Regions from separate parts of the Glutamicibacter halophytocola genome, predicted to be linked through region 3. Evidence: predicted binding sites of a transcription regulator. Region 3 holds the regulator's gene; each other region holds the start of a gene.
What was found. The regulator LexA, encoded in region 3, represses DNA repair genes until DNA is damaged. The targets are predictions, from matches to a motif close to TCGAACANNTGTTCGA.
Positions count from the first base shown of each region.

Region 1 (3,278 bases), 1.8 Mb from region 3:
GATCCCGGCGCCCATCACCAGTTCGCCCTTGTGGGCCTGGGAGACGTAGACGTGGATGTGGTTGGACATGACCACCGTCGGGTGGACCGGCTCGAACAGCTCGGAGACCAGGGCCTGGAGCGGGTGGGACTGGATCGGCAGTTCGAATCCGGCCATTTCGGCCAGCACCGAGGAGTGCCCGGCACCTGCCAATGCGACCTTGCCGGCGTTGATGGTCCCGCGCGTGGTCTTCACGCCGGTGACCTTCTCGCCGTCCTTGATGAAGCCGGTGACTTCGCAGTTCTGGATGATGTCCACGCCCATCTCGTTGGCCTTGCGGGCGAAGGCCCAGGCCACATGGTCGTGCTTGGCGATGCCGGCGCGTGGCTGCCAGGTGGCGCCCATGACCGGGTAGCGGATGTTGTCGCTGGTGTTGATGATCGGGCAGGCTTCCTTGACCTGGGAGGGGTCGAGCCATTCGGCGTCCACGCCGTTGAGCTTGTTCGCCTCCACGCGGCGCACCGATTCGCGCACATCTCCCAGGGTGTGGGCCAGGTTCATCACGCCGCGCTGGGAGAACAGGAAGTCGTATTCCAGGTCCTCGGGCAGCTGCTCCCAGAGCTTCAGCGACTTCTCGTAGATGCCGGCCGATTCATCCCACAGGTAGTTCGAGCGGATGATGGTGGTGTTGCGGGCCATGTTCCCGCCGGCCAGCCACCCCTTTTCCAGGACTGCGACATTGGTGATGCCATGGTTTTTCGCGAGGAAGTACGCGGTAGCCAGGCCGTGGCCGCCACCGCCGACGATCACAACGTCGTAGGACTTCTTGGGGTCCGGATTCGCCCACAGGAACTCCGGGTGTTCAGGCAGCAGATCAGCCACAGTGAATCTCCAATCTTCGACAGTACCGCGTGCAATGTATGAATTGCCGACAACTGATATATCAATCTGCGATTCACTGTATGATAGAAAGCGAAACCCGGTCAATGGGTACGCGAAAATTACTTTGATGCTACGCACCGCAGGAGGAGCCCCCATGAGCGAATCCCTCTCAGATCGCGCCTACCAGATACTGCGCGATCGCCTGATCATGATGGATATCGCCCCGGGCGAGCCGATCAACGAGGCCCAGCTGGTCCAAGAGCTCAACATCGGCCGCACCCCGCTGCGCGAAGCGCTCAAGCGGCTCGAGGTCGACCACCTGGTCCACTCCTACCCGCGCCGGGGAACCTTCGCCACGCGCGTGGATATCACCGAGCTCGCTGCCATTACCGAAGTGCGCCTCGCCCTCGAGCCTCTTGCGGCCGATCGGGCCGCCGCCCTGGGTGGCGGTCACGTCCGCGGTGAAATCGAGCAGACCCTCCACACCATTTCCCACCTCACCGGCGAGGAGACCCGGCGCAGCCTCATGGAAAACGACCTGGCCGTGCACCGCCTGATCTACCAGGCAGCCGCCAACCACCACCTGGAAGAGACCCTCATCCGTCTCGATAACCTCGCCACACGCATCTGGTGCCTCACCCTCGATCGCCTGCCGAGCATCGACGCGCATATCTCCGAGCACCAGGCACTGCTCAAAGCGGTCCTCGATCACTCCCCTGAAACTGCCAGCACCCTGGCTCGCGACCACATCGCAAGTTTCGAATCTTCGGTCCGCGCAGTGCTCTAGCTCCGCACCAAATCACGGACTCGCACCCCCGGCCACTCTGCCCCGAAACACGACTAATCAACTTCTGACCTGCAATATTGCCGTGCCCTAAAAGTTATCCACCTGTAGTCAAATTATCGAAGACATCTTCGATTTAGCAGCGTAAAATTAGAATATGTCCGAAACAATAGTCCCTTCCTGGGACCGGCCCAACCCACCGGACCACGGCAGATTCACCGCCGTGGTCACAGCGTTGGAGACTGATCTGGCATCACTTGAAGAACACGGCAGCAAAAACGAGTGCGCCACCGCCATCGCCGACATCGAATCCACGATCTCGTCCCTGCGCTACCATCAGGCAGCTCTCTCACATCAACTGGAAATTGATCTGGTCCGCACCAACGCCGAGAGCAACTCCCGCAGCAAGGCACTCAAGCAGCTGAGCCGCGGGGCTGCCGCGGCTATTGCCCTTGCCCGGCGTACCGACTCCCATGGCTACGGTACATACTTGGAGAGCTGCCGGATCCTCTTTGAAAGCACTCCTCATCTGGCCGCAGCCTACAGCCGTGGTGAATTCACCGAAGATCAAATGCGAGCCATCCTCACCCCGTTGCGCTCCGTCAAAGCGGAACGTCGCGCTGAATTTGATGACCTGTACGCGAAGAACCCGAAAATGCTTGAGAATCTCGGGAACAAGAAAATCAGTGACACGGTCAAAGACTTCACCCTCGCCTATGCCTCGGATCAGCAGTGCAAGGAACAGAAGAGCGCAGAGGAACAGCGCTTCATCAAGTTCACGCCGAATGCCGAGACAGGGATGATGCGCGTCAACGGGAACATCCCCATCACCGCCGGACTAGCGATGAAAAACGAGATGAAGGCCAAAGCTCGCAGCCTCAAAGCAAAAGGCGATCCCCGCACGAGGGCGCAGATCGAAGCGGACTACTTCGCAAGTTTCTGCACCCACCCGGAAGCAAAAATACCGGTCACTTTCACTCTGGGATTGGTCATGACCGATAAAACCCTGTTCCTCGGCGACCGGGATCCTGCCAACCTTGAAGGTTATGGCGCCATTGCGCCACAGTACGCTCGTGAACTAGTTGCGGGCCAGGAGATCCTGAACAATATGACCCTGGCCGAGATGGCCGCCACCCGGTCCCCCGCCTTTGTCGAGACCATGGAAGCCACCATTGAACTAATCAGGTTATATACGGCTCCAGGGGATAAAGACTTGATCGCGATGGACTCCAAAGCGCGGATCTTCCCTGAGAAAATGAAGAAGTTCATCAAGATGCGCGACCGGCATTGCCGCACGCCATTCTGCGATGGATTAATTGAAGAGATTGATCATGTCACCCAGGCCTATTTAGGTGGGCATACGTGTGTGACTAATTCCGATGGCCGGTGCAAGCTGTGCAATCAGGCAAAAGAAACCCCTGGCTGGCAGGAAATTGTCATCAAGCACGGGCCGCATTCCATGTTGATCAACACCGGAATGGGAACGGTGTATCGATCCACGGCGCCGCCGGCGACGGGGTTTGCGCATAAACCCTATCCGCAGTGCATGAGTGAAGCTGACTGGGTGCGCTCTTTCGAAGAATGGCTCAACCGGCCACCGGACACGGGGAGCGGTCCGCGCAACGGCGATGAA
Region 1 is NZ_CP012750.1:3,032,812-3,036,089, forward strand. Features, by position in the region: gene AOZ07_RS14010 (sarcosine oxidase subunit beta family protein) at 1-861, opposite strand, end outside; gene AOZ07_RS14015 (GntR family transcriptional regulator) at 1,016-1,648, shown strand; gene AOZ07_RS14020 (DUF222 domain-containing protein) at 1,881-3,278, shown strand, end outside.
Region 1: AOZ07_RS14020 (DUF222 domain-containing protein) is a predicted target of LexA. The motif match lies at 1,765-1,780, and genes of this name have one in related genera.

Region 2 (3,278 bases), 140 kb from region 3:
GTGCGGCAGCGCCGGTCGCGGGTTCTGATGAACTTCTTCATTTTCTCCGGGAAGATCCGTGCGGTGGAGTCCATCGCGATCAGCTCCCGGTCCCCGGGGGCGGTATAGAGGCGGATCAGCTCGATGGTCGCTTCCAGGGTGTCGATGAAGGCCGGGGGCCGGGTGGTGGCCATTTCCGCGAGGGTCATGTTGTTCAGGATTTCCTTGCCGGCGACCAGCTCGCGCGCGTATTGCGGGGCGATGACCCCGTAGCCGTCGAGGTAGGCTGGCTGCCGGTCGCCGAGGAAGAGGGTCTTGTCGGTCATGACCAGCGCGACGTTCATGTTCACGGGCACTGTTGCGTCCGGGCTGGTGCAGAAGCTGGCGAGGTAGTCGGCTTCGATTTGCGCGCGGGTGCGCGGGTCGCCGTGGGCTTTGAGGCTTGTGGATTTTGCCTTGATGTCGTTTTTCAGGGCCAGGCCGGCGATGATGGGCAGTTCGGCGTGGATGCTCATCATGCCGGTGTCCGGGTGCGCGGTGAATTTGATGCGGCGTTGCTCTTCGGCGCTTTTTTGTTCTTTGCACTGGTCGTCCGAGGCGTAGGCGTAGGTGAAGTCCTTGACGGTGTCGCTGATTTTCCTGGTGCCCTGGTTGGCGAACAGTCGGGGGTTCTTGGCGTACAGCTGATCGAATTCGGTGCGGCGTTCGGCTTTGAGGATGCGCAGCGGGGTGAGGATGGCGCGCATTTGGGCTTCGGTGAATTCGCCGCGGCTGTAGGCGGCGGCCAGGTGCGGGGTGTCGTTGAAGAGGATGCGGCAGTTTTCGAGGTATTCGCGGTAGCCGTGGGGGTCTGCTTTGCGGGCGAGGGCTATGGTGGCGGCGGTGCCGCGGTTCAGCTGCTTGAGGTTGCCGCGGGTGGCGTTCTGGTGGACGACGTTGATTTCTGTTTGGTGGGCGAGGGCTGCCTGGTGGTAGCGCAGGGAGGAGATGGCGCGTTCCAGGCGGGCGATGCTGGTGAGGCATTCCTCGGCGGTTCCGTGTTCCTCGATGTATGCCAGGCTCGTTTCCAGTCCTTTGACCACGGCGGTGAATCCGTCGTGGTTTTCGGGGTTGGGGGTTTGCGCTGGGGGGATCGTGGTTTCGGACATGTTCTTATTTTACGCCGGTTATTAGAACATGTCTTCGATGTTTTGGTTGCGGGTGGATAACTTTTAGAACACGGTAAAGTTACCAGTCAGCGATGGTATTGACTTGGAAGCTGAGGGGAATTCAAGCTTCAGGCGGGTGCCTTGGCGCGGCATTCAGCGCAGATGCCATAGATCTCGACGGTGTGTTCGGGATCGGAAAAATCGTGTTCAGCAGCAACCCTCGCGGCCCAGCGTTCCACCGAAGGGGCTTGAACCTCGACGGTCTTGGAGCATGACCGGCACACGAGATGGTGGTGGTGGGTTTCAGTGACGCACTGGCGGAAGCGGGCTTCGCCATCGCCGCTGCGAAGGACATCGAGCAGGCCGTCATCAGCCATGGACTGCAGCAAGCGGTAAACGGTGGCAAGGGAAACCTTCTTCTCGGAATCCTGCAACCAGCGGTGAAGCTGCTGGGCCGTAGCGAAATCGTCGATCTCGCTCAAGGCCTGCGTAACAGCCAATCGCTGCTTGGTGATCCGGGTTTCTGGCTGGGACATCTACGTGCACCATTCCTTGACTTCGTCGCGGGTCGGCAAAGGGCCTGTCTGCTCGGCCGATCACCTGTACTTCCTCTCAATTTTAGCCAACTTTCCCAGATGATGCGTGTCTGTGGCTGGCACGGGCGGGGCGCGAAGCCTACGCTATGGATATGCGTATCAAAACCAGAGGCCATTCTTGTATAGAACTGAGCACGATCGACGGTTCGCTGCTGCTGGATCCTGGCGTCTTTTCCGATCTGACTGGCGTATTCGACGGCAAGCACGCGGTGCTGGTGACTCATGAGCATGCGGATCATGCCGACCGGAATGCGATCGTCCAGGCGCTTGAAGCCAACTCTGTTTTAGAGCTCTACGCACCCGCGGCGCTGGCCCGGGAATTGCGCGAGCAGCTTCCTTCGGCCGCCGCGGCCCAGGTGCACACGGTGTGCGCCGGCGCGGACTTCATCGTCGGCGGGATCAAGGTGCGCGCCACCGGTGGTACGCATGCCACAATCCACCAGTCGATCGACCTTGTCGCCAACGTCGGCTACCTGCTCGGCGACCACGCGGTGGGCCAGCCGGTGGTCTACCACCCGGGTGACAGCTATCATGTCCCGGTCGGCGTGCCTGTGGACGTGCTGCTGCTTCCTGTCATGGCGCCCTGGGCGAAGATGTCGGAGGCCGCGGACTTCGCGACGGCGGTCAAGGCGGAGGCCTGGGTGCCCATCCACGATGGGCTGCTCAATGAACGCGGTGTCGCGCTGTTTGATCGCCAGCTGGGCGCGATCGCCGAACGCGATGGCAGCCAGTTTGCGCGCCTGGAGAATGGCGTCGAATACAAAGTCGAAGAACTCGTAGCAAGGTAGCGCAGATGAACCCGTTGATTTCCGCCCAAGAGCTGAAGGCCCTGCTTCCTGGCGAGTGCGTCCTGCTTGATGTCCGGTGGGTGCTCGGACGGGATGACGGCGCGCAAGAGTATGCGCTCGGGCATCTTCCCGGTGCGGTGTTTGTCGATATGGAGCGGGAGCTGTCGGGCGCGGTGGGCGAACATACCGGGCGGCACCCGCTGCCATTGCCTGCGGACTTCGAGGCGGCCGCCCGGCGCTGGGGGATCAACCCGCAGAGCCATGTGGTGGTGTACGACGATTCCGGCGCGCTGGCCGCGGCCCGGGCCTGGTGGCTGCTGCGCCATGCGGGGATCGAGCAGGTGCAGGTGCTCGACGGGGGACTGGAGGCTTGGAGGCAGGCTGCGGGGCCGATCTCCACGCAAGCCCCCGAGGTGAGCCCCGGTACGGTGTCGCTGTCCTGGGGGCGGATGCCGGTGGTGGACTTCGACGAGCTGGAATCCCTGGACGGGGTCTTGATCGATTCACGGGCCACCGTGCGGTATCTGGGGATCACCGAGCCGGTGGATCCGGTAGCCGGCCATATTCCCGGTGCGCTGAACCGCCCGACCACCGATAACCTCGATGAGCAGGCCCGTTTCTACGGCCCGGAAGCCTTGCGGGCCGCCTTTGAAAAGCTGGGGGCGCAGCAGCCCGGATCGACCGCCTACTGCGGCTCCGGGATTACCGCGGCCCACCAGGTGCTGGCCGCTGCCAGCGCCGGGATCGAACTCGGACTGTATCCAGGC
Region 2 is NZ_CP012750.1:1,391,412-1,394,689, forward strand. Features, by position in the region: gene AOZ07_RS06495 (DUF222 domain-containing protein) at 1-1,127, opposite strand, end outside; gene AOZ07_RS06500 (Fur family transcriptional regulator) at 1,256-1,663, opposite strand; gene AOZ07_RS06505 (MBL fold metallo-hydrolase) at 1,816-2,511, shown strand; gene AOZ07_RS06510 (sulfurtransferase) at 2,517-3,278, shown strand, end outside.
Region 2: AOZ07_RS06495 (DUF222 domain-containing protein) is a predicted target of LexA. The motif match lies at 1,150-1,165, and genes of this name have one in related genera.

Region 3 (3,278 bases):
TTCTCACGCAAGGGCAGCTGACTCAAAAGTTCACTGCGGTCATTCACGCAATAAGTCTACGTGCGTACCGGCTTGGCGGGTGAATCCGCTACGAGTCAAGGTAACAATCCCCTGCCTCGATCGATGCTCTAACCAGCGAGCACAGGGATCGACAGCGAGTCGCCAACGTGGATCTCGCTTCCCTGGAGGGAGTTGAGTTCCGAAATGTGGCTGACAGCAGAAGTGACGTCGTAGCCCTGGGCGTACTCCTTGGCCAAGCTCCACACGGTGTCGCCCGGGATAACGGTGACGTCCACAGTTTCGACGCCCGTTGGGAGTTCAGATGATGCCCTTGCATCTGAAGCGAACATCGAGAAGAAGAACGCTGCAGCTACGGTTAGCGCAAAAACTGGAATGCCCACCAAAACAGCCCAGCCGCGGCGGTTGATCCGGATCTTCAATGGGCTCTGGGTTTGATTTGAGTCAAGTGCGAGGGTTGCCATGACCTTATCTCCTCAAGATTGTGTAGCGATGCGAAGTTATATTCGATATGTAGATTTCGAAGACTTGTTCGAAACTAGTACATCTGTTCTAACAGAGCTTCGTCCGACTTGTCCAGAAGTTTTCGAACAAATCTTTGAAAGAAGCTCGCTTATCCACTAAGATTTCGAAGTAGACGAGCAATGAAAACATCACACCATCTGGCTCCGACAGTTTGGACTGCCGAACTTTCGACAGATAGCTAGGGAAGGCAAAATCTCATGTCAGCTTCACAACGCACTCCCCGATCGAATGCACGCTCGTTGACGATTCGCCAAAAGAAGATCCTGGAAACGATCCAGCGTGCCATCGGCAAGAACGGCTATCCACCATCCATGCGTGAGATTGGCGACTCGGTAGGGCTCAAGAGCCTTTCGAGCGTCACCCACCAATTGAGCCAGCTAGAAAAGCTCGGGTACATTCGTCGAGATCCACGCCGTCCGCGCGCCATGGAGATTTTGTTGCCACTGCAGTTGGCGGACGATGCTGAGAACTCAACGGCGTCGGAGGCTGCAGAGAGCAAGGCTGCCGAAGACGCGATGGTCATCGAGCTCAGCACGTCAGCCGATACGACCATGGTTCCATTGGTCGGCCGGATCGCTGCTGGTGGGCCGATCCTTGCTGATCAGTCTGTCGAAGATGTTTTCTCGTTGCCTCGCCAGCTGGTCGGACACGGCGAATTATTCATGCTCAAAGTCTCTGGCGATTCCATGGTTGATGCCGCTATCTGTGATGGTGACTGGGTAGTCGTCCGCCGTCAGCAGAATGCTGAAAACGGCGATATCGTCGCTGCATTGCTGGACGAAGAAGCCACTGTCAAAACCTTCCGGCAGCGCGATGGGCATACATGGCTGCTGCCCCAGAACTCACGCTACGAACCGATCTTGGGCGACGCGGCCAAGATCATGGGCCGTGTTGTTTCTGTGATGCGTTCGCTCTAATCGCATCTGGCATGAGGGGTGTTGGTGCGCAAGCATCGACACCCCTCAGTCGATTGCTCCCTGCGATTTCGGTTTCGATTCTCACCGTTGTGCTGCGCTGAAGATCATCCAACGCTGAACTGCCGCTGAGAGCCGTCGTGGTTCTTCGTTGACCAATCGGCTAGCTGTCGACGTCACCAAATCGCGTGCGATGCCCCGAACCTCCAGATCCATGCGCTCATCGTTTGCGCAGAGGGCCAGGTATCGGCAGAGAATCCCGGCAAATAGGTTGCCATCGCCTCCTCCATCAAGCAGCAGGGATCCGGCCTCGTCGGCCAGATGCCGGCGTGTGGCATGAACAAGTGCAGCAGCATGCTCCAGATCAGCTGCGGTACCTAATTCCAGCAGCGCGCCGAGCACCGGTCCCTGGTTATAGGTATAGAGGTGATCTTCCAGTTTTTGGCCTGCTGAAGTGAGTCTGAGCCCATCAAGATATAAACCGTGCTGGTCGCTGAAGATGTTGGAATGCATCCAGTCAAGCAGCTTCCTGGCTTGTTCGCGATCACCGATGCGTGCGAAAAAGAGTGCGGCAGGAGCGTTGGCAGGGGCATTCTTGAAATCGCGTTTCCTCGACCAGTACAAGCCGCCATCGAAGACTTCGTCGATGCCGCTTTCCAATTGCTTGCGCAAAGTCGTTATTGCTCGTTTTGCACCGAGATGGCTGTGCCCTTCCAGCTTCCGGGAAAAAGCCAGCAACCTCTGGCTCGCCAGCGCCAGCCATGCCATATCGTCAAAGAAGTAGTTCGGGAAGACTCCGAAATTGCGAATGCGGATTCCTGCCAGCAGGTCTTTGGCACGGTGAAGTTCGCACCGGGCTGCATCACGATCGCCAGCTTCCCAATAGCCCAGCCCGTCGTCAAGGATCGCATCCAGGTAGTGGGCCTGCCACCAGTAGTTCCACTCAGCAAACGGATGAGAAAATCCATTCATATCGCTGAGCATGCTTCCGTCATGCATCCGGTGCTGAAGGCTATAGGGCCGGCCAATCCACGTGCCTGGCAGGCAAAGGAGCCGATGGCCAAATCGCGCATGCGTATCTTCGGCTGCTTCACGCGCCAGTCCCCTCATGGATTTCATCTTGCCTTCCGGATTTTTCCTTCCCTGTGGCACAGACATTAGTGCATTCAACGAGCCCGAGTCACCGGGTCATTGCTTTCAAGCACTGGAAGTTACTTTTCAGCAGGCTTGAGGCGTTCCAGAACTCCAGAAATGACCTTCTTGTCTACTGTGGGCCACATCGGTGGCAGGGTAGCCTTCAGGAAGCTTCCGTAGCGCGCCGTGGCCATGCGCGAGTCCAATATGGCTACAACGCCCCGGTCGTTGACCGATCGGATCAGGCGTCCTGCGCCCTGCGCCAAGCGGATGGCGGCATGCGTAGCCGAAACCTGCATAAAGCCATTGCCACCGTGCTTGGCGACGTCTTCGGTCCGGGCCTTCGAAATCGGGTCGTCGGGGCGTGGGAATGGAATCTTGTCGATGATGACCAGACGGCAGGAATCCCCCGGGACGTCAACTCCCTGCCACAGCGTCATCGTGCCAAAGAGGCAAGTGTCGCGTTCGTCTGCGAACTGTTCGACCAGGGATTTCATGCTGGCCTCGCCCTGGCACAAGATGTCCACGTCCAGCCGCTCGCGCAAGATGCTGGCGGCCTCTTCCGCCGAACGCTTCGAAGTGAACAGCGCCAGTGCGCCACCGCCGGATGCCTTGATGAGATCTTCAATCTCGTCCAGGGTCTCAGCGGCAAGTTGACGGCCAGGTTTTGGCAAATGCCTGGCTACG
Region 3 is NZ_CP012750.1:1,253,635-1,256,912, reverse strand. Features, by position in the region: gene AOZ07_RS05895 (histidinol-phosphate transaminase) at 1-47, opposite strand, end outside; gene AOZ07_RS05890 (LysM peptidoglycan-binding domain-containing protein) at 129-482, opposite strand; gene lexA (transcriptional repressor LexA) at 741-1,460, shown strand; gene AOZ07_RS05880 (glycoside hydrolase family 76 protein) at 1,542-2,429, opposite strand; gene AOZ07_RS05875 (ATP-dependent DNA helicase) at 2,669-3,278, opposite strand, start outside.